3 regions of the Streptomyces sp. NPDC054849 genome follow, and region 3 is predicted to be linked to each of the others. Evidence: riboswitches for the same ligand, from Rfam matches in the RefSeq annotation. Region 3 holds a riboswitch; each other region holds the start of a gene.
What was found. A riboswitch is a leader RNA that binds a small molecule or an ion and turns the genes downstream of it on or off. The one in region 3 is predicted to bind cobalamin.
Positions count from the first base shown of each region.

Region 1 (10,390 bases), on a different contig from region 3:
GCTGGGGCGCTGCCCCAGAATCCGCGCCTCGAACGCCGGCGAGGCTGAATCATCCAGCCCCTCCGGCGTTTGAGGAGCGGGGTGTGGGGTGGAGCCCCAGCTGCGCGTCAGCGCAGTCGCCGGAGCCCAGGCCTCGCAGGCCAACGGCGGGGCCGTACGGGCCAGGGCCATCAGTGCGTCCAGGTCGCAGCCCGCCCGCACCTGCGCGGCCAGCGCCGACACCGCGGCCAGCGCATCGGCTCGCCGCTCGGCCACCGGCACCAGCCCCAGGTGCCGCGAGGGCGTGGCCACCTGCGGAGCCCGCCGCAGGACGCCGAGCACCGGCATCCCCGCTTCCTCCAGGGCCTCCCGCAGCATCACCTCGTGCCGGTCGGACCCGACCTTGTTCAGGATCACGCCGCCCAGCCGCACCTGCGGGTCGAACGACGCGAAGCCGTGCACCAGCGCCGCCACCGACCGCGACTGCGAGGAGGCGTCGACCACCAGCACCACCGGCGCCCGCAGCAACTTCGCGACCTGCGCCGTCGACGCCAGTTCACCCCGGCCCGCAGCCCCGTCGTAGAGGCCCATCACGCCCTCGACCACGGCGAGGTCGCACCCGGACGCCCCGTGCGCGAACAGCGGAGCGACCAGCTCGGGCCCGCACATGAAGGCGTCGAGGTTCCGCCCCGGCCGGCCGGTGGCCAGCGCGTGGTAGCCGGGGTCGATGTAGTCGGGCCCGGCCTTGTGCGGGGACACGGCGAGGCCGCGCTCCGCGAAGGCCGCCATCAGGCCCGTGGCCACGGTCGTCTTTCCGCTGCCGGACGACGGCGCGGCGACGACCAGCCGGGGAACGTTGAACGAGGTCACCACTCGATGCCCTTCTGGCCCTTCTGGCCGGTGTCCATCGGGTGCTTGACCTTGGTCATCTCGGTGACGAGGTCCGCGAACTCCACCAGCTTCTCCGGCGCGTTGCGGCCCGTGATGACCACGTGCTGCGTGCCGGGACGGCCCCGCAGCACCTCGATGACCTCGTCGACGTCGATCCAGCCCCAGTGCATCGGGTAGGCGAACTCGTCGAGCACATACAGCTTGTGCGTCTCGGCGGCCAGATCGCGCTTGACCTGCTCCCAGCCCTCCTTGGCCGCCTGCTCGTTGTCGAGCTGCGCGTCCCGCTGGACCCAGGACCAGCCCTCGCCCATCTTGTGCCAGGCGACCGCGCCGCCCTCGCCGGAGGCGCCGAGCACCTTGAGCGCGTTCTCCTCGCCGACCTTCCACTTCGCCGACTTGACGAACTGGAACACCCCGATCGACCAGCCCTGGTTCCAGGCGCGCAGCGCCAGCCCGAAGGCCGCCGTGGACTTGCCCTTGCCGGGGCCGGTGTGGACGAAGACGAGCGGACGGTTGCGGCGCTGGCGCGTCGTGAGTCCGTCGTCCGGAACGACGGACGGCTGTCCCTGCGGCATTACGCGGCCCTCCTGTTGCTGCTGTCGGATGATGCGCTGGATGACACTGCGGTACGTACGTTCTTCACGAGGCCGGCCAGCGAGTCGGCCCGCAGCCCGTCGAGCGTGACGGCGGGCCCGCCGAGATCGATGGCCAGGACCCCGGCCAGCCCCAGCCGGACCGGCCCGGATTCGCAGTCCACGACCACGGAGGCGACGCCCCCCGCCTGCAGCAGCCGCGCGCTGCGCCCCGCGAGCTCCCGCGGGGTGCCGCCCGACCCGCCGGCGGCGGTTCCGGCGGAGGTGGCCCGCCCGTCGGTGACGACCACGAGCAGCGGCCGGCGCGAGGGATCCCTGAGCCGCTCGATCCGCAGCACCTCGTGGGCCTTCAGCAGCCCGGCGGCCAGCGGGGTGCGGCCGCCCGTCGGCAGCCGCTCCAGCCGGGCCGCGGCCGCGTCCACCGAGGACGTCGGCGGCAGCGCCAGCTCGGCGGTGGCCCCCCGGAAGGTGATCAGGCCGACCTTGTCCCGGCGCTGGTACGCGTCCAGGAGCAGCGACAGCACGGCGCCCTTGACCGCGCTCATGCGCTGCCGCGCGGCCATCGAGCCGGAGGCGTCGACGACGAAGAGGACGAGGTTGCCCTCGCGGCCCTCCCGCGTGGCCTGGCGCAGATCGTCCTTGCGGATCACCAGGCCGCGGCCGTCGCGGCCGCGCGCCTTCTGGTGCGGGGCGGCCGCGTGCACCGTGGCCGCCAGGTGCAGCTTCGTGAGCTGGCCGCGGGGGCGCTGCGCGCCGGTGGTCCGGCCGTGCGCGGTGCGGGCGCGCGAACGCCGTCCGGCCGCGCCCTCGCCGAGCCCCGGCACGCTCAGCATCTTGGTCCGGAACGGCTCGGCGGCCCGTACGGCGGCCTGCTCAGGGCCGCCCGCCTCCTGCGCGGAGGGCTGCGGAGCCTCAGGGGCGTCCGAGGGGGCCTCGGGGGTCTCGGCGGGCTCGGCCGGGGCGTCCGCGTCCTGAGGGCCGCCCCCCTGCGGGGGCACCCCGCCGCCGCCGTCGGGGCCGCCTCCGTCGCCGTCGCCGTCCGGGCCCTCGGCGTCCGGGTCCGGCTCCGGCTCCGGCGACGGGGCGGGGTCGGGGTCAGGGTCGGGCTCGTGCTCCGGCTCGTCGTCGGGGAACTGGTCGAGGATCTCGTCCAGCCTGTCCTCGTCCAGCCCCGGTGCGTCGAAGGGATTGCGCCGCCGCCGGTGCGGCAGGGCCAGCAGAGCGGCCTGGCGCACATCCTCCTTGAGCACGGCGGTCCGCCCGGCCCAGGCGGCCAGCGCGGTCGCGGTCCGCGCCATCACGATGTCGGCCCGCATGCCGTCGACCTCGAAACCGGCGCAGGTCGCGGCGATCCGGAGCAGCGCGGTGTCGCCGAGCCGGACCTGCGGGAGCAGTGCCCGTGCGGCCACCACCCGGGCGCGGACCTCGTTCTCGTCACCGGCCCAGCGCTCGGCGAATCCCGCGGGATCGTCCTCGTACGCGAGCCGGCGGCGCACGACCTCGACCCGCTGGGCGGGCTCGCGGGAGGCGGCGACCTCGACGGTCAGCCCGAAGCGGTCGAGCAGCTGCGGCCGCAGCTCACCCTCCTCGGGGTTCATCGTGCCGACGAGCAGGAAGCGGGCGGCGTGGCGGACGGAGACACCCTCGCGCTCCACGTAGGAGGCACCCATCGCCGCGGCGTCGAGCAGCAGGTCGATCAGGTGGTCGTGGAGGAGATTGACCTCGTCGACGTAGAGGATCCCGCGGTGGGCGTCGGCGAGCAGTCCGGGCTCGAAGGCCTTCACGCCTTCGGCGAGGGCCCGTTCGATGTCGAGGGCGCCGACGAGGCGGTCCTCGGAGGCGCCGACGGGCAGCTCCACCATGCGGGCCGGCCGGGTGCCGGCCGGGCCGGGCTCGTGAGGGCCGTCCGGGCAGGCCGGGTCCGGCGCGCCGGGCGCGCACGAGAACCGGCAGCCGGGCACGACGTCGACCTGCGGCAGCAGGGTCGACAGCGCGCGCACGGCGGTGGACTTGGCAGTCCCCTTCTCGCCGCGCACCAGCACACCACCGACCGCGGGGCTCACGGCGTTGAGCAGGAGCGCCAGCCGCAGGTCGGACTGGCCGACCACTGCGGTGAACGGATAGGGCGTACTCATGTGTTGCTCACTCCTTCGAAGCTGCGGGTCCGCGCCGGGGGCCTGGCCGAGGTCTGCGGGTGCGGCGCCGTTGCGCGGGGTCCGCCCCGGACCCCGCGCCCCGAACGCAGGCGGGGCTGTATTCGGCCGCTGCCGTCCGTCCGGTGCGGCCGGATTGCCCGCAGGGCGACCCCGGCCTCGCCGGCGTTCGAGGCGCGGGTCCGGGCAGAGCCCGGTTCGGGGAAGGGGCGGGGTGGGGGAGAGCCCCGCAGGGCCACCGCCGTCACGGGGCGCCCGGAGGCAGGAAGGGCAGACCCGCAGGGGCGCCGTCCTCGATGAGCCGCAGCAGCGCACGCGTGTCGGCGTGTTCCTCGATCAGGTCGCCCAGCAGGTCCAGCTGTGCCTCCCGCAGCGCGGAGAACGAGGTGTCCGGCGCCGGGACGAAGGCGCGCCCCGCGGCCGCCGCCACCTCACGGAGGAACGCCCGGCGGAAGCCGTCCGACTCCAGGGAACCGTGCCAGTGGGTGCCCCACACCGACCCGACCCGGCAGCCGTCCAGGAAGGCCTCACCGCCCAGCACCTCGGCCACGCCGTGGTGGATCTCGTAGCCGCCGACCGCCTCGCCGAGCGCCGTCCCGGAGGGCCGCGCCAGGGTCTTCTCCCGCTCGAAGCGGACCCGTACGGGGAGTATCCCGAGGCCGTCGACCTCGCCCGCCCGCGATTCGACCTCGTCGGAGATCCGCTCACCCAGCACCTGGAACCCGCCGCAGATGCCCAGGACCGGCCGGCCCTCCGCGGCCCGCCGCGCCAGCGCGTCCGCGAGCCCGCGTTCGCGCAGCCAGGAGAGGGCCTTGACCGTGCCCCGGGTGCCGGGGACGACGACCAGGTCCGCGTCGGCCAGTTCCTCGGCCCGGTCCACGAACCGCACCACGACCCCGGGCTCCGCCGCGAGCGCGTCGACGTCCGTGAAGTTCGACATCAGCGGCACCGCACACACGGCGACCCGCAGCACGTCCTCTCCCACGGGCGGCGCCACCACGGACTCCCGTACCGCGCCCCGCAGGGAGACGCGCAGGCCGTCCTCCTCGTCGATGCCCAGCCCGTGCCGGAACGGCAGCACCCCGTAGGTCGCCCGCCCGGTCAGGCCGCGCAGCATCTCCATGCCCGGCTCCAGCAGCGACACGTCGCCGCGGAACTTGTTGACCATGTACCCCGCGATCAGCGACTGGTCCTCGGGGGAGAGCAGCGCGGTCGTCCCGAAGAAGGACGCGAAGACGCCGCCCCGGTCGATGTCGCCGACCACGACCACCGGGAACCGCGCCGCCCGCGCGATGCCCATGTTCACGATGTCGGTCCGGCGCAGGTTGATCTCGGCCGGACTTCCCGCCCCCTCGCAGATCACGGCGTCATACGTGCCCCGCAGCTGCTCCAGACAGTCCGTGACGATGCCGAGCAGCTGCTCCTGACGCCCGCCGTGGTAGCCGCGGGCGCTCATCTCGCCCACCGGCTTCCCCAGCAGTACGACCTGGCTGCTGCGGTCGCCGCCGGGCTTGAGCAGCACCGGGTTCATCAGCGCGGTCGGCTCCACGCGGGCCGCCTGGGCCTGCATCGCCTGGGCGCGCCCGATCTCGGCGCCCTCCTGCGTGACGAACGAGTTGAGCGACATGTTCTGCGCTTTGAAGGGCGCCACCTTCACGCCCTGGCGGGCCAGCCAGCGGCAGATGCCCGCGGTGACCACGCTCTTGCCGGCGTCCGACGTGGTGCCCGCGACCAGCAGTCCGCCGCCGCGCTTCGCGCCGCTCATCCGCGCCGCCCTCTCTTGGTCGTACGGGGGACCGGCAGCCGGGAGACCTGCAGCCGTGAGACCAGCAGCCGGGAGGCCACACAGGTGCCCAGGGCCAGCCAGGTCACCCGGTGCGACAGCCGGACCGCCCGCTCGATGTCCGCGACCTCCACCGGCCGCCCCTTCTCGCCGTTCAGTACGGCCCGGTGCTCGACCCGGCCGCCGTACGCCAGGGTCCCGCCCAGTCTGACGCCGAGGGCCCCGGCGAAGGAGGCCTCGACGGGTCCGGCGTTCGGGCTGGGGTGCGCGGCGGCGTCCGAGCGCCAGGCCCGTACGGCTCCCCGCCGGTCGGGTCCGGCCAGTACGGCGGCGGCCGCCGTCAGCCGGGCCCCGGGCCAGCCCGCCAGGTCGTCGAGGCGGGCGGAGGCCCAGCCGTAGCGCAGGTAGCGGGGGGACTTGTGGCCGACCATCGCGTCCAGGGTGTTCACGGCCCGGAAGGCCAGCAGGCCGGGGACGCCGGCGACGGCCCCCCACACCAGGGCCCCGACGACCGCGTCGGAGGTGTTCTCGGCGACCGACTCGACGACGGCGCGCGCCATCTGCTGCCCGTCCAGCGCCTGCGGGTCGCGCCCGCACAGGTGGGGCAGGCGCTCCCGGGCCACCTCGACGTCCCCGGCGGCGAGCGCCCCGCCGATGGCGCGGGCCTCACGGCCCAGCGAAGTGCCGCCCACGACGGCCCAGGTGGCGGCGGCGGTCAGGGCGATACGGGCAGCGGCGGGCCGGGAGCGCACGGCGCGGGCGCCCAGCGCGCCGACGGCGGCGGCGCCCCCGGCGCACATCAGGGTGTGCAGGAGGCCCCGGGCGCGGTCGTCGCGCCACAGGGAGCGCTCGACGGCGGCGGCGGCCCGTCCGAAGGCGGCCACGGGGTGCCCTCGGCGGGGATCACCGAGGATCCGGTCGCCGATCAGGCCCGCCGTGACGCCGTACGCGAAGACGCGATCGGCACGCATGGTGGCAGGTATGTCCTCACTCAGGGTCCGCGCCCTGGTTCGACGTGTCCGGCGGCGAGAGTTCCTGGCTCCCGGGACGCACGCGCGGCGTGCGCTCCCCGGTGACAGTGGCGGGACCGCGCCGGATTCGCACCGGACTTCCTCTCCATGCCGCCGTATTGGCTCGGGCAGTCCACCACGCACCGAGAACGCCCGTCAACTCGCCGTTGACCTGCGGTGCGGTGGGAGCGGGAGATGCGAAAGCTCCCCCCGGGAGAAACCCGGGGGGAGCTTCGCGCCCTGCGCGCCGTACGGCGGCGGATCAGGCGACGATCAGGTAGATCCCATACGTCACGGCGGCCGCGACGAGCGAGAAGCAGAGGTATGCACCGCTGCGGGCCAGGGTGGCGGTGCCGCCCTGCTCGGTCGCGGCCTCGTGCTTGGACAGGCCCATCAGACCCAGGGTGAACAGGGCCACGAGGGCGACGGTGGCGAAGAGGCTGACCCCGAAGACGGAGCCGAGTGCTTCCCAGTCGATCTTCATACTGCCGTTTCCTCTGTGTGTCTCGGTCAGACCGCGGCGGCCGGAGCCGCCGGGGTCGTCGTCGCGGCCGGGATGGTGGCCTTGAGGGCGTCGTCCGTGACCGCGGCGGTCGTACCGGCGGCGGTCATGCCGGCCGCGGCGACGGTCGGCGGGACGGTGACGGCCGCGATCGCCGTGGTGACGACCCCCGGCTCGTGGGCGTCGACCGGCTCCACGTCGTTGACGTTGCTGTGGTCGACGACCTGGCGGCGCGAGATGAGCCAGATGGCGAGGCAGGAGCCGACCAGGAAGACGGTGACGGCGGCGATGCCGATGTCACCGATGCGCATGACCAGTTCGGCACCGGCCGAGACCAGCGCGGCGGCCGGCAGGGTCAGGCCCCACGCGACGAACATGCGGGTCGCGGTGGACCAGCGGACCACACCGCCCTTGCGGCCCAGGCCCGCACCCATGACCGCACCGGAGCACGAGTGGGTGGTGGAGAGCGAGAAGCCCAGGTTGGAGGAGGCGAGGATGACGGACGCGGCCGAGGTCTGGGCGGCGAAGCCCTGCTGCGGCTGCAGGTCGGTCAGGCCCTTGCCCATGGTGCGGATGATGCGCCAGCCGCCCAGGTAGGTGCCCATCGCGATGGCCACACCGGCCGAGACGATGACCCAGACCGGCGGGTTCGAGTCGGGCGCGATCGCACCGCCGGCGATGAGGGCCAGGGTGATGATGCCCATCGTCTTCTGCGCGTCGTTGGTGCCGTGCGCGAGGGAGACGAGACCCGCCGAGGCGATCTGACCGGCGCGGTAGCCCTTGGCGGAGGTCTTCTCGCCGACCTTGTCACCCAGCTTGTAGGTGACCTTGGCGGCCAGGTACGCGGCGATGCCGGCCACCAGCGGGGCGGCGATCGCGGGGATGAGCACCTTGGTGACGACGACGCTGCCGTTGACCGCGCCGATGCCGGCGGAGGCGACCGCGGCGCCGATCAGGCCGCCCATCAGGGCGTGCGAGGAGCTGGAGGGGAGACCCACCAGCCAGGTGACGAGGTTCCAGAGGATCGCGCCGACCAGGGCGGCGAAGATCACTTCTGGCTGGATGCCTTCCTCGTTGACCAGGCCCTTGGAGATCGTCTTGGCGACCTCCACGGACATGAACGCGCCGACGAGGTTGAGCACGGCGGACATGGCCACCGCCGTCTTGGGCTTGAGGGCGCCGGTCGAGATGGTGGTGGCCATCGCGTTGGCCGTGTCGTGGAAACCGTTCGTGAAGTCGAACACGAGAGCGGTGATGATCACGATCCCGAGGAGAAGCGTTATGTGCTCCATTTACCCAGGCTTCTGTTTGACGTCAGTGGTTCGGCGACCGTAGGCAATCTGGGTGAACGGAAGGTGAACTGACTCCGGCGGAGCGGTGTACTGGCACGGGGCCCCATCGTCGCATTCGTCCTGATTCTGTCGGAGATATCGCCATTAATGCACGTCAAAGCCGGGAGAATGAACCCCTCCGTGTGGTGTCGGCGAGGCATGCGGCACCGCTTCCGGAGCCCCGAAAGAGATCTAGATCACCCCACCCCCGGCCTCGGCGGAGCGAGTTCCTCCGGTGGCCCGCCCGACCCGGGGCGCAGACACTGGAGCGGTGCGTACCGCGACAGTGACGGCAGCAGCCGTGACCACGGCCCTTCTGGGCGCCGCAGCGGCCGCCGTCGCGGTCGGCAGGTACGCCGCCGCAGCGGCCCTGCGGCCCGAACCCGGCCGTCCGCTTCCCGGCGGGCCGCGCCTGAGCGTCCACTCCACCGCCCCCGGCCGGGTCGCGCTGACCCGCTCGCTCGCCTCCCTGCGCCCCGGCACGTACGGCTTGGTCGCGCCGGGTGTGCACGCCGTGGTCGGGCCCGTGCTGCCGGACGCCGAACACGACCCCGACACCGTCGTACGGCGGCTCCTCTCCGTCACCCACGGCACCCTCAGCCCCGGAACCCGCGTCGCCCTCACCCCCCAGGTGCACCTCGGCGACCCCCGCACCGCCCTCGGGCTCGACCACGCCGACGTGGACGTCCCCGGGGAGCTCGGCGCTCTCCCCGCCTGGTTCGTGCCCGGAGCCCGGGACACGTGGGTGATCACCGTGCACGGGCTCGGCGCCGGCCGCGAGCACCCGATGGTGGTCATGCCCTTCCTGCACCGCCACCGGCTGCCCGTCCTGGACCTCGGATACCGGGGCGACCTCGGCGCGCCCGCCTCCCCCGACGGCCTCGGCCACCTCGGCGAATCGGAGTGGCGGGACCTGGACGCCGCCATCCGCTACGCGGTGCGCTACGGCGCCCGGCGCGTGGTCCTGCACGGCTGGTCCACCGGCGCCACCATGGCCCTGCACGCCGCCGAGCGCTCGGCGCTGGCCGACCGGATCTCCGGGCTGGTGCTGGACTCGCCGGTGCTCGACTGGCACACCACCCTGCGCGGGCTCGCCGCGGCCCGTCACACCCCGGCCGTGGTACTGCCGCTGGCGGTCCGGGCGGCCGAGGGCCGCGCGGGACTGCGCGCCGACCGCCGGGCGCCGGGTGCGGACCCCGGCGCGCTGCGCGTCCCCGTACTGATCTTCCACGGCCCGGACGACGCGCTCGCTCCCTGGGGCCCCTCGCGCAGGCTGGCCGCCGCCCGCCCCGACCTCGTCACCCTGCAGACCGTGGCCGGGGCCGGGCACGGGGCGATGTGGAACGCGGACCCGACCGGGTACGAAGAGGCCCTGCGTCGCTTCCTCACCCCCCTCATGTGAGCGCCCGTCATGTGAAGGCCGTGTGACGGACCGGGCCCTGCGGGCGTGTTGTCCCGGTCTGCGCCTCCGGTAGCCGGCGGCAAGGGCTGATTCCGTTTGGGCTTTCGGCCAGTGACGGGCGAGACTGCTTCCGTGACGTCCCGAAAGCCTGATGAGCAGTTGGCTCGCGACTCCAGACTCCGACTCGTCTCCCCTCGGTCCGTCGCCGCGGCCCGCAAGGCGGTGACCGACCGGCGTACCCGCCCCGCCCCGAGGCCCCCGGCGGGGACGCCCGCCACGGCCGACCTCGCGAACCGGGCCCGGGCCTCGCTCGCCGATGCCGTACGCCTGACCCGCTGGGCCGAGCGCAACCTCGGCGCCGGAGACGGCGGCAGGCCCGCCCCCACGGGCGCCCTGGCGGCCTCCGACGTGGAACGGGCCGCGGCGGAACTGGGCCTGACGCACGGCCAGATCCAGGTCGGCTGGGACCGCGCCCGACTCGCCGGCCTGGTCGAGGTGCACGGCGGCCACGCCCGGCCGGGCTGGCGGCTGCGCGCCTGGGACCGCGACGACACCGCCGTCCTGCGCGGCTGGGTCGCCCTCTTCGACGCCTGGTCGCTGGTCCACCCCGCCCCCGCCGACATCGCCCCCGCGGCCGTCGCCGAGGTCGTCGAGGCGATGCCCCAACTCCTCTCCCTGCTCCAGCTCTCCGCCGGCCCGGTGACCGTCCCCGACCTGCTCGACCTGCTCGGGCAGCGCGTCACCGA
Region 1 is NZ_JBSGZI010000009.1:81,604-91,993, reverse strand. Features, by position in the region: gene ACWGIF_RS06835 (cobyrinate a,c-diamide synthase) at 1-852, opposite strand, end outside; gene cobO (cob(I)yrinic acid a,c-diamide adenosyltransferase) at 846-1,445, opposite strand; gene ACWGIF_RS06825 (putative cobaltochelatase) at 1,445-3,598, opposite strand; partial or broken gene ACWGIF_RS06820 (cobyric acid synthase) at 3,864-5,381, opposite strand; gene ACWGIF_RS06815 (cobalamin biosynthesis protein) at 5,378-6,370, opposite strand; cobalamin riboswitch at 6,408-6,561, opposite strand; gene ACWGIF_RS06810 (hypothetical protein) at 6,672-6,893, opposite strand; gene ACWGIF_RS06805 (anion permease) at 6,920-8,203, opposite strand; gene ACWGIF_RS06800 (alpha/beta hydrolase family protein) at 8,514-9,644, shown strand; gene ACWGIF_RS06795 (hypothetical protein) at 9,777-10,390, shown strand, end outside.
Region 1: linked by a shared signal. The riboswitch ahead of ACWGIF_RS06815 (cobalamin biosynthesis protein) and the one ahead of ACWGIF_RS02945 (ribonucleoside-diphosphate reductase subunit alpha) in region 3 are both predicted to bind cobalamin.

Region 2 (10,390 bases), on a different contig from region 3:
GGTCCGTGTGGAAGTGGGCACCGTCGGGGCGGCTCAGCCGCTGGTGGAAGAGGGTCAGCGGGTCGTCGGGATTGGTCGGGTCGAGGCACTCGGTCTGGCCGGGCAGCTCCTCGATTTCGGCGCCCAGCAGCAGGAGCAGGTCCCTGACCTCCGGTATGCGCATGCGATTGGTGACACTCTTGAACGACAGCCCGTGCATGCCCGCGATGAGGGCCAGGGCCTTGGCGGTGTTCCCGCTGGACAGCTCCACGATCGTCTCGCCGCGCTCCTCGGCGCCGGGCAGGCCGTCGCGGACCATGTTCCAGGCGGCCCGGTCCTTCAGTGAACCGAAGGGGTTGAGCATCTCCAGCTTCGCGTAGAGATCGATGTTGCGCAGGCCGTGTACGGCCGGGTCGATCAGGACCAGCGGGGTGTTCCCGATGGCCTCCGTGATGCTGTCGTACCTCATGCCTGCTGTCCCCCCATGTGTCCGACCGGCCAGTACTGCTCGTCAAGGCACCAGTGCCAGGAACCCCCTTCCTCGCGGACGGCGACTTTCCGCGCGAGGGGCTGCTGTTGCGCGTGCGTGGCGGTGAAGTCCATGCAGTAGCCGGCCGTGTTGACGAAGGCGAGGAGGTCACCCGGCTGCGGCAGCCGTGGCAGGAAGACGGTTCTGCGGGTGATGAGGTCCGCCTCCAGACAGAGGTTGCCCATGAGGTGGACGCCCACGGGCCCGTCGGCCCCGGTCGTCGCGCCGTCACGGGGGAGGAGCACGGGGTCCATGAGCACTCCGTGGTCCTCCAGGCCCACGTCTCCCGCGTTCATCGCGAGGCGCACCAGGGGCTCGCCGGACTCCGTGGACCGTACCTCCAGCACCTTGCCGAGAGACAGGCCGCACTGGTCCGCCAGGGCCCGGCCCGGTTCGGCGTACAGATCGGTGAGGTTCTCCAGCAACAGGGTGCCCAGCGGGCGCCCGAGGCCGGGTGCGGGCCGACCGAGCAGCTCGTCCAGATACGCGGCGCCGGCGACCGGGCGGTGTGCCGGGTAGAGGCTCAGCGATCCCTTGAGAGTGCCGTTCTCCGCGCGCAACCCGTAGCCGTGGCCGCCCCAGGTCATGGCCGGGCGCCTGCCCATGACCGCGTGGGTGAGTTCCGTGGTGTAGCGGTCCCACTGGTCGGCGCGCGCCAGGTAGTTGATGCCGAAGCCGCCGCCCACATCGATGGCGCGCGGCTGGAAGCCACGTAAGCGCAAGTCCTCCACCGCCCGCAGGCACCCTTCCAGCGCCGTCGTCTTCTCGTCCAGGCTCGTGGTGTCGAGGTGGTAGCCGACGCCGATCGGCTCCAGTGCGTCCTGGTGGCGTTCCAGCGTGTCGAGAAGGCCGTCGAGGGATGCGAACGCGGTGCCGAAGCGGCTGCGGCGCGAGAGCATCCGGGCGCCGGAGGTCTCGAAACCCGACAGCCGCAGCACCACCCGCAACCGGGGCAGTTCGTACGCGCGTACGAGGCGTGCCGCCTCCTCCAGCTCCGTGGCCCCGTCGGCGTTGACCGTGACCCCGGCGTGAGCGGCGAGCCAGAGGAACTCGGGGTCCTTCGGCCCGGTCGCCATGATCCTGTCACCCGTGAATCCGGACCCGAGGGCATGCTGCAACTCGCCGACGGACGCGGCGTCCAGGGCGGCGGCGGTCGGCGCGAGCCGCCGCACCAGGGCGCTGGAGCGGTTCGCCTTGTGCGCGAAGAAGACCCGGCCGGCGAGCTGGTGCCGGCGCAAGACGGAGCGGAAGCGCTCCGCGTTCTCCGCGATCTGTTCCGGCAGCACGATGTTGAGGGGCGATCCCAGTGCGGCCACGAGCATGTGGAGGAACGACGCCGACCCGAGCAGGGCCGCCAGGCGTTGTTCCAGACGCGGTTCCAGGTACAGCGGTGCGTTGCTCATCCCAGCTGTTCCTCCCCGACGAGGCATACGTACCGGTTTCGGCAAACGGCCATACGACCGTAACTCCCGCCGGGCACTTTGCGCCCCGCCCGGCGGAGGAGGGACCGCAACACGTCGCCGGACGGCTGGATCGGGACGGTCAGAGGGTGAGACTCATGAGGATTTCGTCCCGGTCCTCACCAGGGGCGATCCGCAACGCGCCGGGCAGGCGGCCGATCTCCACCCAGCCGGCCTTGCCGTAGAAGTCCTCGAGCCCGAGTCCCGCTCGTGCGGCCAGTGTCAGCCTCTCCAAGCCCATCTCGTCCCGGGCCACGTCACGTACCCGGCCCATCAGTGCGGCGCCGATCCCGCGACCGCGGAACCGCGGGTGGGTCTGGACGTGGTTGACGACGCCGCAATGCGCCACGAGCGGATGGAGATCGCGCCGGACGATCAGCCAGCCGGCGAGCGCACCCCCGACGAGGGCGACGAGCAGTCTGCTGCGCCGGGGATCGAGACCGTGGACGAGTTCGTCCACGACGGGGCCGACGTCGCGTGCGCTCACCGGCGGCAGCGGGAATCCGGCGGCGATGACCGCGCCACCGGTGTTGGCCACCGTCTCCCAGCAGGCGATGAGCTGCCGTCTGAGCTCAGGGGTGACGCCCTCGGGTCGGGAGATCACCTCGAACGCGAGGGCCGTGTGTGCCGTCATGTCCGCCAGCCTCCCAGAGGCGACGCCGAGGAGGCAGCACCTCGGCCCCGGCCGATGCGGGCCGCCTGGGCCGGCCGTTCAGAGCCGTCCGACCGTGCGGCGCCGGCTCCGCCGCCTGATCCCTCAGCCCTGGCGAACGGCTGTGTCTCCTCCCTCCAGGCCTTCGGCGGCCGGCCGTTCGCAGCCGGACAGGACGCTGACGAAGGGCACCCCGGTGCGAGGATGCTCGATGACCTCGGCCTCGACCTCGTACACGTCGGACAGGAGCGGGGCCGTGAGGACCTCCTCGGGCCGTCCGGTGGCCACGACGCGGCCACCGGCCATGACACAGATCCGGTCGCAGAAGGCCGCGGCGAGGTTCAGGTCGTGGAGCGCGACGACAGCGGTGACGCCGAGCCTGCGCACGAGCCGGAGGGCGTCGAGCTGGTGGCGCAGGTCCAGGTGGTTGGTCGGCTCGTCCAGCACCATGGTCCCGGTGCGCTGCGCGAGGGCGCGGGCGATCAGTACCCGCTGCTTCTCGCCGCCCGAGAGGCGGTCGAACGGGGCATGGGCGAGGCCGTCGACGTGAAGCCGGGCCAAGGACCGCGTGATGATGGCGCGGTCGTCCGCGTCGTCGCCCGCGAAGGCCCGCTTGTGCGGGGTGCGGCCCATGGCGACCACGTCGTACACGCTCAGCTCGAAGTCCCCGGAGGTTTCCTGCAGTACGGCCGCCAGCCGCTGGGCGAGTCGCCTGCCCGGCATCCGCCAGACGTCCTCACCGTCGAGCAGGACGCGGCCCGTGGTGGGGCGCAGAGCCCGGTAGAAGGTGCGCAGCAGGGTGGATTTGCCGGCGCCGTTGGGGCCGACCAGGCCCACCACCTCGCCGGGCGCCACGTGCAGCGACGCCTGGTGGACCAGGGACTTGCCGTTCACCACGACGCTGACGCCCTCGGCGGCGAGTGCACCGGGTGCGGAGATCGGTCGGTTCGTCACCGGGTCGCCTTCCGTCGCATCAGCCAGAGGAAGAAGGGTCCGCCGACGAGGGCGGTGAGGAGGCCGACGGGTATCTCCTCGGGGCTCATGAGCGTGCGCGCGGCGAGGTCGGCGGAGATCAGGAAGGCCGCCCCCAGAAGGGCTGCGGCGGGCAGCGCGCGCCGGTGGTCGGCGCCCACGAGCAGGCGCACCACGTGCGGCATGATCAGTCCGACGAAACCGATCTGCCCGCTGACCGCGACGATGGTGCCGATCATCAGGGCGACCAGGGTGAACAGGGCGCCGCGGAAGCGGTGGACGTCCAGGCCGAGGGCCGCGGCGGCTTCCTCCCCGGCGAGCAGGAGATTGAGCGGACGGCAGACGCCGAGGAGGACGGCCGTCCCGAGCAGGACCGCACCGACGGGGATCCACACCGTGGTCCAGGTGGTCCCGGCCAGCCCGCCGAGCATCCAGCGCAGCGCGGACTGCGTCTTGTGCGGATCGTTCGAGGTCACGATCAGGAAGCCGGCCAGCGCCGACAGCACCTCGGCCGTGGCCACACCCGCCAGGACCAGCCGTACCGTCGTCATCCTGCCGCCGGAGCGGGCGAGGAAGTAGACGGCGACCAAGGCGGCCAGGGCGCCGCAGAAGGCGGCCACCGGCAGGGTGAACAGCCCGAACACGGTCAGGTTCAGGACCAGGACGAGTACGGCGCCGACCGAGGCGCCCGAGGACACGCCCAGCAACATGGGATCGGCCAGCGGATTGCGGACCAGGGCCTGGAGCGCCATTCCGGCCACCGCCAGGCCCGCACCGACCACGCCGGCCAGCAGGACCCGGGGCAGGCGTACGTCGACGACGATCGTCTCGCGCACCGGGGTCCACGTCGGGTCTGCGAGGGCCGGGTGAAGGCGGTGCAGGAGGATGCTCCACACCTGCTCGGCCGGGACGCTGACCGAGCCCGCCGCGACCGCGGCCGTGGCGGCGCAGGCCGCCAGGACAGCCAGGAAGGCCAGGACCAGGCTGTAGGGGATCCCGGGGCGCCGCGCGGGACCGGGCCGGCCCTCCTCGCGAAGGCCGGCCCCTTCGGCCGCCGGGACCTTCACCCCGGTCACTGGACGCGGCCCGGGTGAAGCTGCTTCGCCAGCGACTCGACGGCCGACGGCATCCGGACGCCGAGCACCGTGGAGGACAGCGGCAGGACCGCGAACCGCTGGTTCTTGATCGCGGGCACGTCCTTCAGCGCCGGGTGGGTGAGCAGGAACTTCTTCTTGTCCTCGACGGACTGGTCCCCGTAGTCGTAGATGACGACGGCCTCGGGGGAGCGCTGCGCCACCTGCTCGAACGAGACGTCGCCGAAGGCCTTGTCGAGGTCGGCGAAGAGGTTCACCCCGCCGGCCCGCCGGATCATCTCGTTGCCGATGCCCTTGCCGCCCGCGGTGAACGCCGTTGTGTCCCCGCTGTCGTACACGAAGAGCTTGACCGGGGTGACGCCGGTGAGCCGGGTCTCGACCTTGTCGAGGGTGGCGTGCAGTTTCCCCAACTGCTCCTCGGCCCGTGTGGGTACGCCGAAGATCTTGGCGACCGTGCGGATCTCCTCGTCCATGGAGGCGACGTTCACCGGGCCGGTGGGGCACTCCTCGGTGTTGAGGTGGGTGTTGATCCCCGCCTTGGTGAAGGCGGCCCGGCTGCGGCCCTCCTTCTCGTCGAAGGTGGAGGACCAGCCGCCGTAGACGAAGTCGGGCTCGGCCTCCAACAGCGCCTCGAAGGACGGGTATTCCTTCGACAGCACCTTCACGCTGTCGTAGGCGGCCTGGTACTCGGGGAGGATCCTGTCGTCGAGATAGCCCGTGCCCGCCATCGACTTCTCCAGGCCGAGCGACAGCATGACCTCGGTCGCGTGCTGGTTGAGCGAAACGGCGCGCTGCGGCGGACGCTGATAGGTGGTCTCCACCCCGCAGTTGGCGACGGTGACGGGAAAGCCCTGCGAGATCGCACCCGACGACGGGGTGGCGGCGGGCGTGGCCGTACCTCCGCAGCCGGATATCAGCAGGGACACAGTCAGTGCGGACAGCACGGATTTCGGGTGGTTGCGGGGCATGGGTGGTCCTCTCACCGCAGATGGATTCGGATGGTGCCCAGGGGAAGCCGGCCGGCCCGGTGCAGCTCGCTGCGGGGCGGCATGGCGAGGGCGCATGCGGGCGCACATGGGGCGCGCAGGGTCGAGCACGGTGCTTCGTGCCACGACGGGGGGCAAGGCGACGTCCCCGCACGACCCGATGCCCTGGGAGGGCAGGGCGTCTCACGGGCCGGTGTAACGGCCCGTCGCCTACGAGGGGTTCGGCCCGGGGATGTCGCGGGCCGGGACGGGACGCGCTCTGCCCGCGGCGTCTGTCGCGACGAAGGTCGTCTCCGCGCCGCCGTGGACGGCGCCGTACAGGTCGGTGTCGTGCTCACTCGTGATGTGGGCGAGCGTCACCCGGGACTCACCCGGACTCCTGGAAACGCACCCTGCGGTGATGACGGTCGGGTCGGCCACGTCAACTCTCCTTCGCGAGTCGCGGCAGAAAGGCCCCGGAGCATGTTCTTCGGGACCCCGCATGACACTTCGGCATGCGGGCAGTGGCAGGTCTTCGGACTCGCGGGCACACCTTCCGGTTTCCCGGTCGGCACCTACTGACCGTCGCTTCCCAGGACCGGTTCCGGTCCCAGTGCTCATGACGGCGCTCGTTCCCACTCACCGCTGCGGGGCAGTCCCGGATTCCCACCGGGTTCCCTCTTACGACGCATCCCGCCTGGCGGACGGGGCGAACCAGCTGCACCGACAGCCTACCCGTGAGAAGGACCGTGCAGGCGGGAACCACGTGCTCAGCCCCCCAACCGGTCGGTCTCCCACCTCCGTTCGAATAAGGAGAGGAGGTCGCCCGGCTGCGCCGAGTAGCATCCCGGGATGCCCCAGACGATCGAGACGCTGAGCCCCGAAGCCGGGCGGACCGACACCGCGGGACTGCGCGGGTACGACGCGGACTCCCTGGCACGGTGCGCGGTCGATACGGCTCAGCCGTGGTGGCGCCGCAGGGCCTGCGCGCAGGCGCTGGCCGGACGGGTCCCCGAGCGGCGCGTGGCCGAACTGATCGGGTGCGTCCAGGACACCGGCGACGTGGCCGAGGTGCGCATCGCCTTGCTGGACCTCCTCGCGGACCGGCCGGAACTGCTCCCCTGGCTACGGCACGAGGACCGGATCCAGGACAGCTCGTACCGCGTGCCCGAGGCGGTACTGAAGACCCGTGCCGCGCTCGGAGACCGCACGGCGGCGGGTGCCCTGGCGACGCTCGCCTTCAGTCCGTGGCGTCACCGGCGGGAGATCGGCGAGGCGGGACTGGACGAACTGGCCGCGCGGTACGGGGTCGAGGAGGTCCTGGCCGAACTCGGCGGGGCCCGGCCCGAGGACCGCTCCATCGGCGTCCGTCTGCGGCAGCGCGCCGGTGAGGACGTGACCGGCGCGCTCGCCGACCCCGACCGGGCCGTCGCGTACCGCGCCCAGGCGTTCCTGACCGACCCCGAACGGCTGCGCGGCTACCTGGACGAGGCGCCGACGCAGGAGGCGAAGCTGTGGGCCCTGTACGCACTGCACCGTCTGACCGACGACACCGCCGAGACCCGCAGGGTGTACGAGGCGCTGGGGCGGCCCCGCGTCGAGGTGGCCGGCCTGGACGAGGAGCTGCGCGCGGCGATCGTTCACGAGTACGGGCAGTGGTGCGAGGAGCGGAGCGATCCGCGGTGGCGGATCGAGGCCCTGTGCACCGAACGGCCGTCCGGTTCCGATGCCGCCGAGCGGCTGCTCCGGGCCACGGCCGCGCTCACCGCCGCGGGACTCGCGCCGAAGGCTCCGGTCTCCTGCGGAGAGGCCAACAGCCAGGGGGACGGTACCTACGACGTGATCGGCTACGGCGCGGGCGACCGCGAGGTGCACATCAGCACTCTCGGCCGCTTCGCCGCCGATCACGACGACGATCCGGCTGTCCGCCGCGCCCTTGAAACGGCCGGCTTCCGCTGGATCGACCCTGCCGTCGGCTCGGTCCGGGTCACCGGCCTCGGGGTGTACTACTTCGGCAGCCGCGAGCCGTTGGACGTCCACACGCTGTTGTTCTACTGGCAGGACTAGACATCGCCATCGGAGCGCGCACCACACCGGCGCGCTCAACGGTGTGGCCCCGGGCTGCTGGGTCCGGGGCCACAGGGGGCTGCTTTCGGCAGTGGACGAGGTCACCGGTACCGGGGCCGGCCGGCCCGGCGCCGTTCGTGGTCGCCGAGCTGGTGCTCAGCCCATTTCGTCGCGGATCACGTTGCGGTGCTGCTCGTAGACGAGCCGCGCGTCGGCGTCCGGGAGCGCCGACGTCGTGAGGCCGCAGGCGCAGGTGACCACCGTGAGGTCGCACAGAGCGCGCAGGGTTTGCCCCGCGGGGCTGGTCCGGGCCGCCCCCGCCGGCTTCTCGTACCGGAGGTGGTGCGGGTAGTGAGGTCTGCGTACAACGTCCGGGGCGACGTGGGCGCTGGAGTCGTCGAGGGTGAAGCGGTGCTCGCTCATGGGTCCAGTGTGTCTTCTGCCGGACGCGAGTAACGAGCGCACGCGCGGCAGAACGCGACGACGCCATCACCGAGCTGCCCGCGGGACACCGGTGAACCGTTCGGCGGGTCGCCGCGCCTACCGCCTCGCAGGTGCCGCCCGGGTCTCGGGAATGCGTTCGAGGACGCCGCCCGCGAAGACGTCGTAGAGCGGGAGGGACTCCAGATGGACGTAGCCGATGTGACAGTCGCAGACGGCCAGGGGGCAGGGCCGGGGGCTCAGGGCGGCCCGGTATGAGCCGTCGTAGAGATTGCCGAGATCGGTTCGGACGAAGTGGCAGCGGCGGACCGTGCCGTCGCCGTCCACCGAAATGACCGACTCCCCCGTGCGGCACGGCAGCCCGGCCGAGCGGTGGGGGTGGCGGCTGTACGGGAAGAGCGGGTCCAGGGCGGTCCAGTCGTCCGCCTCGGCATCGGTGTACGTGTGGCCCTCGGCGGCATTGGCCCAGAGGTAGACGTGGTCGGGCAGATCCGCGCGCAGCCGGCGCGCGTGGGGCAGGTTTTCGGGCAGGCCGACGATGCCGACGCTGTGGCGGATGCCCCGTTCGTGCAGCTCCCCGACCTTCGACAGGAAGCGTGCGTAGGGCGTCTGGCCTGGGTGGTACGTGCACCAGAGGGCCACGGTGGCCGGGTCCGCCTCGGCGAGCCAGTCCGTCCGGCAGCTGAGGTTGGTCTGGATGACGACGCGTTCGACGTGCGGCTGGTGCGAGAGGTCCACGAGGGCGCGGCGGTACCAGGACCGGACCAGGCCCTCGCCCCAGGGGGTGAAGAGGATCGAGAGCCGGTCGTCGCGCTGCGCCGCCGCCCATGCGGTGAAGCGGTCGAGGGCCGCGCGGTCGGCGCGCAGTTGGGCGGCGGTGTCGCGACGCTTGGCGAAGGGGCAGTACGGGCAGTCGTAGTCGCAGGAGGCGAGCGGGCCGCGGTACAGGATGGTCAGGTCCACGGCGGCTACTTCGGATCGTAGGCGGCCATGGCGGCCCGCACGGCGGGTGAGAAGAGCGCCGGGCCTAGGGCGTCGGAGTGGGCGAGCCCCTCCGGGGTCAGGCGCAGCTCCTCGCTCTGCGCCCCGGCTCCTTCGAGCCAGCCGCGGGCGGCGAAGGCGGCGAGTTCGCCGGGGAAGTCCTCGTACGGGTCGGTGCCGAAGCGGTCGCGGTAGTCGGCGAGCGGCATGCCCTGGGCCTGGAGGAGGGACTGCAGGAGGTGGCGGCGGCGCGCCTCGCCGCCGTCGACGAACCTGCCGTGCACGGCGCGCCCGAAGTCGTCGGTGGCCGTGTAGTCGTCGATGATCGACCGGATCTCGCCCATGTCGACGGCGTAGTCGAAGGAGTAATGGAGGGCCGAGGTGTAGGAGCGGGCGCCGCAGCCCAGGCCGATCATGCCGTCCGTCTGGCATGCGTGGTCGTCGGGCCCCTGCGGCGCGGTGCCGGCCCGGCGGAACATGCGCATCGACACCTGCTCGTATCCGCGGGCGAGGAGGTGGTCGCGGCCCTGACGGTAGAGGTGCAGGCGCTGCTCGTCCCACTGGGTGTCGGTGTGTGCGGTGCGCCGGGCGAGGCCGGTGAGGGGGCGGACGTACAGCGGGTAGAGGTACAACTCCTCGGGCTCCCAGGCGAGCGCCGCGTCCAGGGAGGCGCGCCATGTGGCGGGTGTCTGGCCGTCGATGCCGTAGATGAGGTCGATGTTGAGCACCGGGATGCGGGCCTCGCGGATCCGGCCGAGCGCGGCCTCGACGTCGGCACGGCGCTGAGGGCGTACGGCGGCCCGCGCCTCCGCGTCGACGAAGCTCTGGACGCCGATGCTGAGACGGGTGGCGCCGCGCTCGGCGAGCACGGCGAGCCGGTCGGCGGTCGCGGTGGCGGGTGAGGTCTCGACGGAGAGGGGGACGGCGCGCAGGTCGGCGCCCAGGCGCCGCTCGGCGATGTCGCAGAGCCGGGTCAGCTCGTCGGCGGTGAGGAAGGTCGGCGTGCCGCCGCCGAACGCGGCGTTGACGAACCTGACCGGGCCGTCGTCGCCGTTGCCGAGGGCCTCGTGGACGGCGGCGGCCTGGCGGTCGAGTGCGTCGAGGTAGCGGCCGGTGAGGCCGTCGGGCGCCCCGATGCGGGTGAAGAGGTTGCAGAAGCCGCAGCGGACCTCGCAGAAGGGTATGTGGAGGTAGAGGGAGAGCGCGTTCTTGTCCTCGCCGCGCCAGAGGTCGCGCAGGGCGGGCCGGTC
Region 2 is NZ_JBSGZI010000022.1:45,253-55,642, forward strand. Features, by position in the region: gene ACWGIF_RS13070 (pyridoxal-phosphate dependent enzyme) at 1-448, opposite strand, end outside; gene ACWGIF_RS13075 (Y4yA family PLP-dependent enzyme) at 445-1,911, opposite strand; gene ACWGIF_RS13080 (N-acetyltransferase family protein) at 2,051-2,602, opposite strand; gene ACWGIF_RS13085 (ABC transporter ATP-binding protein) at 2,726-3,601, opposite strand; gene ACWGIF_RS13090 (FecCD family ABC transporter permease) at 3,571-4,659, opposite strand; gene ACWGIF_RS13095 (ABC transporter substrate-binding protein) at 4,665-5,654, opposite strand; gene ACWGIF_RS13100 (hypothetical protein) at 5,883-6,092, opposite strand; cobalamin riboswitch at 6,161-6,386, opposite strand; gene ACWGIF_RS13105 (hypothetical protein) at 6,504-7,718, shown strand; gene ACWGIF_RS13110 (hypothetical protein) at 7,875-8,141, opposite strand; gene ACWGIF_RS13115 (STM4011 family radical SAM protein) at 8,259-9,122, opposite strand; gene ACWGIF_RS13120 (STM4012 family radical SAM protein) at 9,128-10,390, opposite strand, start outside.
Region 2: linked by a shared signal. The riboswitch ahead of ACWGIF_RS13100 (hypothetical protein) and the one ahead of ACWGIF_RS02945 (ribonucleoside-diphosphate reductase subunit alpha) in region 3 are both predicted to bind cobalamin.

Region 3 (10,390 bases):
GATCGTGGCCGTCGGGGCGATGGCGAGGAGCAGGGAGTTGCGCATGCCCGTCTGGGCGACGCGGGCACGCAGGGCGTCCCAGCGCTCCGGCCAGTTCAGCTCCACGTCGTAGTGGTCCGGGTGCAGGACGCCGCGCGCGGTGCGGGTCTGCTCCCAGGCCGGCAGCGGGCCGCTGCGCTCGGCGAGGTCGCAGGAGGCCTCGTACGCGGCCAGCATGATGCGCTCGGAGAGCTTGGTGGACAGGGCCTTCGCCTCGGGGGAGTCGAAGGGCAGCTTGAGCTTGAAGAAGACGTCCTGGAGGCCCATCGCGCCCAGGCCCACCGGCCGCCAGCGCGCGTTGGAACGGCCGGCCTGCTCGGTCGGGTAGAAGTTGATGTCCACCACGCGGTCGAGGAAGGTGACCGCGGTGCGGACGGTCTCGTCGATCCGCTCCCAGTCGATGGCGCCGTCCACGACGAACGCGCCCAGGTTGACCGAACCGAGGTTGCAGACGGCCGTCTCGCCGTCATTGGTGACCTCGATGATCTCGGTGCACAAGTTCGAGGAGTGCACCACCGTGCCCGGCTCGGCGGTCTGGTTCGCCGTGCGGTTGGAGGCGTCCTTGAAGGTCATCCAGCCCTGGCCGGTCTGCGCGAGGGTGCGCATCATCCGGCCGTACAGGTCGCGGGCGGGCATGGTCTTGCGGGCCAGGCCGTCCGCCTCGGCCTTGCGGTACGCGGCGTCGAAGTCGTCGCCCCACAGGTCGACCAGCTCGGGCACGTCGGCCGGGGAGAACAGCGACCACTCGGCGTCGGCGTTCACGCGGCGCATGAACTCGTCCGGCACCCAGTGCGCCAGGTTGAGGTTGTGCGTACGGCGCTGGTCCTCACCGGTGTTGTCGCGGAGTTCCAGGAACTCCTCGATGTCCGCGTGCCAGGTCTCCAGGTAGACCGCGGCGGCGCCCTTGCGGCGGCCGCCCTGGTTGACGGCGGCGACGGAGGCGTCGAGCGTCTTCAGGAACGGCACGATGCCGTTGGAGTGGCCGTTGGTGCCGCGGATCAGCGACCCGCGGGCGCGGATGCGGGAGTACGAGAGGCCGATGCCGCCGGCGTGCTTGGAGAGGCGCGCGACCTGGTGGTAGCGGTCGTAGATCGAGTCCAGCTCGTCCAGCGGGGAGTCCAGCAGGTAGCAGGAGGACATCTGCGGGTGCCGGGTACCGGAGTTGAAGAGGGTGGGGGAGGACGGCAGGTAGTCGAGACGGCTCATCAGCCGGTACAGCGAGGCCACTTCCTCGACGGCCTGGACGCTCTCGTCCGCGGCGAGGCCGCAGGCCACGCGCAGCATGAAGTACTGAGGGGTCTCGATCACCTGACGGGTGATCGGGTGGCGCAGCAGGTAGCGGCTGTGCAGGGTGCGCAGGCCGAAGAAGCCGAAGCGGTCGTCGGCGCCCTCGGCGAGGGTGAGCTCGACCAGCGAGTCCAGGCGGCTCGCGTGGGTCCGTACGAACTCGGCGGTCCGGTCGGCGATGAGGCCCTCGCGGTGGCCGACCTCGACGGAGGCGGAGAAGGAGGTGGAGCCCTGGCTCGCGGCCTCGTCGCGCACGGCCAGCGTCAGCAGCCGGGCGGCGAGCTTCGAGTACGCCGGGTCCTCGGAGATGAGTCCGGCGGCGGCCTCGGTGGCCAGCCCCCGCAGTTCGGCGTCGTCGGCGGCGGAGCTGCGGCCGCGCAGCGCGGAGGCGGCGACCCGGCCGGGGTCGGTGTCGGGGAGGTCCGCCGTCAGTTCGGTGAGGGTACGCAGCAGCGTGGCCCCCGGGCCCTCGGTGTTGTCGCCAGAAACGGACTCGGCGCGCGGTGCGGAAGGCGCGATGGTCACGGCGGGAGCTCTCCCTCGCTCGGCCCGGTCATCGGCGGAGCGGGGCGCGAGCGGGCGCATGCGGGCGCGACAGGAACGCGTACCCCCGCATGGCGTCCACCGGCCCAACCGCGAGGCCCGGACGAATCGGCACCCGGTTCGGTCGAGCCGGGCGCGCTGTCGGCAGGTCCTCGGACTTGGCGTCCGGTAGCCGGACACTTCATACCGTTGCGGGACAGTTCCGGATTCGCACCGGATTCCCCTGCGGCGACAGCAGCCATGAGCATACATGTGGGGGGGCGTCGATGCGCGACCCCCCACATGTTGTGTCGGCTCGCTACCGCTCGAGTACGCCCAGCTCCAATGCGTACGTCAACAAGGGGACGTTGGGGACGGGGGACCAGTCCCGCTCGGGAGTCCGTACAAAGCCCAGCCGCTCGTAGATCCGGTGCGCGGCGGGGCTCTCGGCCTGAGTCGAGAGCACCAGGCGCGTCACGCCTTCGATGGCCCGCGCCCGCTGGATGCAGGCACGCACCAAGGCCTCGCCCGCGCCCCGGCCGCGGCCGGCACGGGACACGCTGAGCATCCGGAACTCGGCTTCGCCGGGCCCGGCGATGTCGGCCATACGGCAGCCGGGAGGGGCGAAGGTCACACCACCCAGCAGGACGCCGTCCAAGGCGGCCACGAGCACCTCTGCGTCGGCGGCCCGGCCGGCGACGTCGCGCAGCGCGCGTTCGTACGAGTCGTCCTCGTTGGCGTCCAGGAGCCCGTCGTCGAGGTAGGCCTGCGCCGTGATGTCGCCCAGCTCCGCGTAGTCCCCGGGTACGGCAGTTCTGATCACGATGTCCATGCGGTCGAGTGTGCAGGACGGGTGCCGGCGGGCGGCACTATCGTCGGAGACAGCACCGTCGAGGAAGGCGAGCGAGGCATGCTCGCACGCCTCTGCATGCAGCACCGGCCCGAATTGTGGCTTCACATGGAGCGGGGGTTGGCTGTCGGGGACTACCGCTCGGGTCGCGTAAGAGTGGGCAGACCCCGCCCCGGTCCTGATGGTCGTCGAGGTGACCTCGTATGACGCTGACACCGACCGGCGCGACCGCGTGGAGAAGCCCCTCGCCTACGCGCAGACTGGCATCCCTGTGTATCTGCTCACCGACCGGGAGGCGTGCGACGTGACCGTGTTCAGCGAGCCGGACGGCCGCCGGTATGCGAACACCCGGACGGTGGAGTTCGGCAACGACGTTGAACTCCCTGACCCGGTCAACGTCACCCTCCAGACCGAGTCCCTGAAGGACTGGGTGCGCTGAACCGCCAGAAGGCCCCGCCGCAGGAAGCGGCGGGGCCTTCGGCGCGGGTGGGCGGGTCAGCAGCAGCCGAAGCCCTCGCGGGGGTCCGCCTCGCGCGCGTCCGTGCGGGCGCGTTCGAAGGCGCGGCGGGTGAGGACCTCCGCCTCCGGGTCGTGGGAGCGGGCGTGGGCCACGTACCGGTCGTACGCGGCCTCCCCCGAGAACTCCCGTACGTAGAACCGGGCCCTGGCGAGCACGCTCCGTACGGTGCTCACGCCACCGGCTCCTTGACCTGCCCGCCGCCCGAGTCGAGACCCGCCGCGGCGAGTTCCGCCCTCTCCTCGGCGGTGGCGATCAGTCCGGCCGGGGCGACGATCTTCGACTCGGTCCAGGGGATCTCGGAGAGGGTGGCCGACTCCGGCTTGCGCACGGCCTTGACGCAGGTCCGGGCCGCGTCCGCGAGGACCACGATGATCAGGATCGCGAAGAGGGCGCAGAGGACGCCGTCGACCGTGGCGTTGGTGACCACGGTGTGCATGTCGTCCATGCTCTTGGCGGGCGGCAGGACCTTGTCGGCGTCGATGCCGGCCTGGTACTTGTCGCGCTGGGCGAAGAAGCCGACCTTCACGTCCTCCGAGAAGATCTTCTGGTAGCTCGCGGTGAGGGTCACCGTGGCGTCCCAGATCAGCGGAACGCCCGTCACCCAGGCCCACTTGAGCCGGCCCGACTTGATCAGCAGCGTGGTGCAGACGGCCAGGGCGACCGCGGCGAGCAGCTGGTTGGCGATGCCGAAGAGCGGGAAGAGCTGGTTGATGCCGCCCAGCGGGTCCTTGATGCCGACCCACAGGAAGTAGCCCCACGCGCCGACGACGATCGCGCTCGCGAACCACACGCCGGGCTTCCAGCTGACGTTCTTGAAGGACTTGTGGACGTTGCCGAGGGTGTCCTGGAGCATGAACCGGCCCACGCGCGTGCCCGCGTCGAGCGTCGTCAGGATGAAGAGCGCCTCGAACATGATCGCGAAGTGGTACCAGAACGCCTTCATCCCGGCGCCGCCGATCACGGCGGAGAAGATCTCCGACATTCCGAGTGCGAAGGTCGGCGCGCCGCCCGTACGGGACAGCAGGCTGGCCTCCTCGACGTCCTTGGCGGCCTGGGCGAGTGCCTCGGGGGAGATGGCGAAGCCGAAGTTCGTCACCGCCTGGGAGGCGGACTCGACCGTGGTGCCGACGATCCCGGGCGGCGAGTTGACCGCGAAGAAGAGGCCGGGCTCGATGATGCAGGCGGCGATGATGGCCATGACGGCGACGAACGACTCGGTCAGCATCGCGCCGTAGCCGATCATGCGGACCTGGGTCTCCTTCTGGATCATCTTCGGGGTGGTGCCCGAGGAGACCAGGGCGTGGAAGCCCGAGAGCGCGCCGCACGCGATGGTGATGAAGACGAACGGGAACATCGACCCGGCGAAGACCGGGCCGTCGCCGCGGGCCGCGAAGTCGGTGACCGAGGGCATCTTCAGCGTCGGCATCGCGATGACCACGCCGATCGCGAGGAGCGCGATGGTGCCGATCTTCATGAAGGTGGAGAGGTAGTCGCGGGGCGCGAGCAGCATCCACACCGGCAGCACCGACGCCAGGAAGCCGTACACCACCATCCAGACGACCAGCGTCTCCTTCTCCAGGGTGAAGGTGCCGGCGAAGGAGGACTCGGCGACCCAGCCGCCCGCGACGATCGCGAGCAGCAGCAGCGCGACGCCGATGACGGAGACCTCGGTGACCCGGCCCGGCCGCAGGATGCGCAGGTAGAAGCCCATGAAGACGGCGATCGGGATGGTCATGCCGATGGAGAAGACGCCCCAGGGCGAGTGGGCCAGGGCGTTGACGATGACCAGGGCCAGCACGGCCAGCAGGATGATCATGATGGCGAACACGGCGACCAGGGCGGCGGCCCCGCCGACGGGGCCGATCTCGTCCCGCGCCATCTGGCCGAGCGAACGCCCGTCGCGGCGGGTGGAGAAGAACAGCGTGACCATGTCCTGGACGGCCCCGGCGAAGATCACGCCCGCGACGATCCAGATGGTCCCCGGCAGGTAGCCCATCTGCGCGGCGAGCACGGGACCGACGAGCGGGCCGGCGCCGGCGACGGCGGCGAAGTGGTGGCCGAAGAGGACCCGGCGGTCGGTGGGGTGGAAGTCGACACCGTTGTCAAGACGTTCGGCGGGCGTCGCCCGGGTGGCGTCCACCTTCAGCACGCGGTGCGCGATGAACCGCGCGTAGAAGCGGTAGGCGATCGCGTACGAGCCCAGCGCGGCGGCGAGCAGCCAGGCGGCGGAGACCTCCTCGCCGCGCGAGAGCGCCAGCACGCCCCAGCCGAGGGCGCCGACGAGTCCGACCAGCACCCACGCGGCGATGGACTTCGGGGAGGGCGAGCCCGGCCTCGTGCCCGAACTCGCCGTGTTCCGTTCTGTCCCTGTTGCTTGCGGTTCAGGCATGACCCTCGTCCCCTCGTCGATCATCTGCGTAAGCGCAGGGAATCTACGGGGGATTGCCCGGTCAGCGTAAGACCCCGTCCGTATTCCGGTATGTGAAGAATTCCGGTAGACGGGGGCCGAAGGCCGAGGTCGCGGGCCCGGGGCCGAGGGCCCGGGACCGGGGTCCGGAATCCGGCGACGGGTGTCAGACGGCGGGGCGCTTGAGCCGGGCGACGAACTTGTACCGGTCCCCGCGGTACACCGACCGCACCCACTCCACCGGTTCCCCTTCGGCGTCCAGGGAGTGGCGGGAGAGCATCAGCATCGGCAGCCCGACGTCGGTGCCGAGCAGGCCGGCCTCGCGCGGGGTGGCGAGCGAGGTCTCGATCGTCTCCTCGGCCTCGGCGAGGTGGACGTCGTAGACCTCGGCGAGTGCGGTGTAGAGAGAGGTGTACTTGGCGAGCGAACGGCGCAGCGCGGGGAAGCGTTTGGCCGACAGATGGGTGGTCTCGATGGCCATCGGCTCGCCGCTGGCCAGGCGCAGCCGCTCGATGCGCAGCACCCGTCCACCAGTGGCGATCTTGAGCAGTCCGGCGAGGGTGTCGTCGGCCGTCACGTAGCCGATGTCGAGGAGCTGGGAGGTCGGCTCCAGACCCTGGGCCCGCATGTCCTCCGTGTACGAGGTCAGTTGGAGGGCCTGGGAGACCTTGGGCTTGGCAACGAAGGTGCCTTTGCCCTGGATTCGCTCCAGTCGCCCCTCTACGACCAATTCCTGGAGAGCCTGCCGGACGGTGGTGCGCGAGGTGTCGAATTCGGCCGCGAGCGTGCGCTCCGGCGGCACCGGCGTTCCGGGTGGCAGTGTCTCGGTCATGTCGAGCAAGTGCCGCTTGAGTCGGTAGTACTTGGGAACACGCGCCGTACGGGTGGCTGCCCCGCCGTCCGGCTCCGTGGTCGCCCCTTCGGTGGCCATCGCCGCCCGCCTTCCCGACTCCAGTTTCGCTGCCGTCACCGGCTCCTCCGATATGTGCGGTCACATCGTGACACGAGTGGGGGGACAGGCCTTCTCTCTCCCCAGGTGTCGGTCCGATAACGGACCGAGCACCCGCTCATTAGACCCTTGACACCCCTAAAGGTCTAGGCCAAGCTCCAGCTACTGGTCTAAACCAATATGGATCAGATCCCGGCCCCACGGCAGTACTTCGCGTATGTCACCGCGGCGGGCAAGGGAAGTGCAGGCAGGCATCCCTGAGGAGGGTGGCGTGAAGCGCAAGCTCATCGTGGCGGTCAGTGTCGCGGGCATGATGGCCGGAGTCGCTGCGTGCGGCAACGGCGGCGACGACAAGGCCAAGGCCGACGCGGGCCCCAAGGAGATCACCGTCTGGGTGATGGACGGCTCCGCGCCGAAGGCCTGGATCGACGAGGTCAACAAGGAGTTCTCGGCCAAGCACCCCGGTGTCACGGTCAAGGTCGAGGAGCAGAAGTGGACCGGCATCCAGGAGAAGGTCACCACGGCTCTCTCCGAGAACACCCCTCCGGACGTTCTTGAGCTCGGCAACACCCAGACCGCCGGCTACGCGGTCACCGGAGGTCTCGCCGACCTGAGCGGCGACAAGGCCAAGCTCGGCGCCGACGCCTGGCAGAAGAGCATGCTCGCCTCGGCCGAGGTCGACGGCAAGCTCTACTCCGCCCCGTGGTACGCCGCCAACCGCGTCGTCATCTACGACAAGAAGGCCTTCGAGAAGGCCGGTGTCACCCCGCCGAAGACCCGCGACGAGTGGGTCGCCGGTCTGGAGAAGCTGAAGGCGGCCGACCCGGCCTCGCAGCCGATCTACCTCCCCGGCCAGAGCTGGTACGTCCTCGCCGGTCTCATCTGGGACGAGGGCGGCGACCTCGCCGTCAAGGACGGCGGCAAGTGGAAGGGCGGACTGGGCACCCCGCAGACCGCTTCCGCGATGGAGTTCTACAAGAAGCTCCAGTCCTTCTCCACCGCCCCCAAGGACAAGGACGAGGCCAACCCGCAGCAGTCCACCGACATCGTTCCCAAGGGCGGCGTCGCCTCCTGGATCGGTCTCGGCTGGGAGGCCGGCGGTGCCGAGAAGGCGCTGAAGGACGCGGGCAAGGAGGCCGACTTCGGCTACTTCCCGATCCCGGGCAAGACCGCGGACAAGACCAGCACCGTCTTCCTCGGCGGCTCGAACCTCGCGGTCGCCGAGCGCTCCAAGAACAAGGAGCTCGCCAAGGAGTGGCTGGCCCTCGCCGCAGGCAAGGACCAGATGACCAAGTACGCCGCCGAGACCAAGGGCGCCCTGCTGCCGAACCAGGCCGGCGCGAACTTCACCCCGGCCGCCGGCTCCTTCGCCGAGGCCATGGGCAAGGCCGGCGTCAACGGCAGGATCACTCCGGTCACCGCGGGCTGGGCGAACGTCGAGACCGAGCCGAACCCCATCAAGGAGTTCATGACCAAGGTGCTGAACGGTGAGGACGCCGCCAAGGCGGGCGCGGACGCGGACAAGGAAATCGCGAACCGCATCAACAAGTAGCCCCACCGCAGTTCCGCACCACCCAGCAGTGTGATCGCACCGGGGGCACGGCAGGCGCCAAGCCGCCTCTGCCGTGCCCCCGGTCGCGCATTTGACTCCACAGTCAACCGCGAGGAAGCCACGCCATGACCGTGCACTCCCAGGGAGCGATGACCGCCGCTCCACAGGACGCACCACAGAAGTCCGCCGGACGGCCCGGGAAGTCCGCGTCCCCGACGACCGGCCCCGGTCCCCAGTCTCCTCGCGGGGGCGGAAAGTCGCTCCCGTCGGGGTGGCTGCCCTACCTGCTGGTCGGGCCCGCGGTGCTCGCCCTCGCGACACTGCTGCTGTACCCACTGATCAAGAACGTGATCCTGTCCTTCCAGGACATCAACAAGATCGAGTTCATTCAGCGGAAGTACCCCTTCGCGGGCTTCTCCAACTACACCGAGCTGATCGGTGACGCGGACTTCTGGACCGTGGTCGTCCGCAGCTTCGCCTTCACCGCGGCCAACGTCGTACTGATCATGGTGTTCGGCAGCCTCATCGGCATCCTGCTGAACCGGCTCGGCAAGAAGATGCGACTGGTTCTGTCCATGGCGCTGGTGATGGCCTGGGCCATGCCGATCGTCGCCTCCGTGCAGGTCTTCAAGTGGCTGTTCGACGAGCAGTTCGGCGTCATGAACTGGGTGATGCGCACCGCCGGCTTCGCCGGTTACGAGCAGCACAACTGGATGCAGACGGGCCTCTCGACCCTCACGATCGTCACCGTCCTGGTGGTCTGGGGCTCCATCCCCTTCGTCGCCCTCAACATGTACGCCGGCCTCACCACCGTCGGCGCCGAGCTGTACGAGGCCGCCCGGATGGACGGCGCCAACGGCTGGCAGACCTTCTGGAAGATCGTCTTCCCGAACCTCAAGCCGTTCTTCCTCGTCACCACGTTCCTCGAGGTGATCTGGGTCTTCAAAGCCTTCACCCAGGTCTACGCGATGAACAAGGGCGGCCCCGACCGCGCCTCCGAGATCCTCCCGGTCTTCGCCTACGTCGAGGGCCAGAGCCAGGCCCACTACGGCCTCGCCGCCGCGATCTCCGTCCTGACGATCCTCATCCTCGTGGTCGTCATGTCCTTCTACTTCCGCCTGATCCTGAAGCAGGAGGAGGAGCAGTGAGCACGACCACCGCCCCGAAGCCCACGGCTTCCGAGAAGCCCGCACAGCAGCTCCGGACCCGTCGCCCGGTCCGCCCCGGAGCCGTGGCCAAGAACCTCGGCGCGCTCCTGCTGGCCCTGGTCTTCGTCTTCCCCGTGTACTGGATGTTCTCCTCGGCCCTCAAGCCGGCCGACCAGATGCTCACGAAGGACCCCGTCTTCGTCTTCTCGCCGACGCTGGACAACTTCACCAAGGCCACCGGGGTCGAGAACTTCTGGACGTACGTCACCAACAGCGTCTTGGTCACCGTCGGCGCCGTCCTGCTGGCCCTGCTCGTCGCCCTCGCCGCGAGCTTCGCCATCGCCCGGATGCGGTTCAAGGGCCGCAAGGGTCTCGTCCTCACCGTGATGATGGCCCAGATGGCCCCCTGGGAGGTCATGGTCATCGCGATGTACATGATCGCCCGCGACGGCGAGATGCTGAACAGCCTCCCGCTGCTCACCGCGATCTACTTCGTGATGATCCTCCCCTTCACCATCTGGACCCTGCGCGGCTTCATCGCCGCCGTCCCGGTGAGCCTGGAGGAGGCGGCCCAGATCGACGGCTGCACCCGCGGCCAGGCCTTCCGCAAGGTGATCTTCCCGCTGCTGGCACCCGGCCTGATGTCCACCTCGCTCTTCGGCTTCATCACGGCCTGGAACGAGTTCGCCATGGTCCTGATCCTGAACAAGGACAAGAGCGCGCAGACCCTGCCGCTCTGGCTGACCGAGTTCATGTCGGCCTTCGGCAACGACTGGGGCGCCACCATGGCCGCGTCCTCGCTCTTCGCGGTCCCGGTCCTGCTCATCTTCATCTTCCTCCAGCGCAAGGCCGTCGGCGGCATGACCGCCGGCGCCGTGAAGGGATAACGGCCGCCATGACTGTCCTTGCGCACCGCACCACCGCGTCCGACGAGGTCACCCGCGACGCCCTGGCGGTCCTGCAGCCCGGCTTCGAGGGCACCACGGCCCCCGCCTGGCTGCTCCGCCAGGTCGGCGAAGGCCTCACCGCCGTCGGCCTGTTCGGCCGCAACATCGCCTCCCCCGAGCAGCTCGCCGCGCTGACCGCGCAGCTGCGTACCGAGCGGGACGACGTCCT
Region 3 is NZ_JBSGZI010000003.1:147,943-158,332, reverse strand. Features, by position in the region: gene ACWGIF_RS02945 (ribonucleoside-diphosphate reductase subunit alpha) at 1-1,851, opposite strand, end outside; cobalamin riboswitch at 1,996-2,127, opposite strand; gene ACWGIF_RS02940 (GNAT family N-acetyltransferase) at 2,168-2,680, opposite strand; gene ACWGIF_RS02935 (Uma2 family endonuclease) at 2,892-3,137, shown strand; gene ACWGIF_RS02930 (CstA-like transporter-associated (seleno)protein) at 3,194-3,391, opposite strand; gene ACWGIF_RS02925 (carbon starvation CstA family protein) at 3,388-5,631, opposite strand; gene ACWGIF_RS02920 (GntR family transcriptional regulator) at 5,792-6,556, opposite strand; gene ACWGIF_RS02915 (extracellular solute-binding protein) at 6,846-8,126, shown strand; gene ACWGIF_RS02910 (carbohydrate ABC transporter permease) at 8,252-9,274, shown strand; gene ACWGIF_RS02905 (carbohydrate ABC transporter permease) at 9,271-10,161, shown strand; gene ACWGIF_RS02900 (glycoside hydrolase family 3 protein) at 10,170-10,390, shown strand, end outside.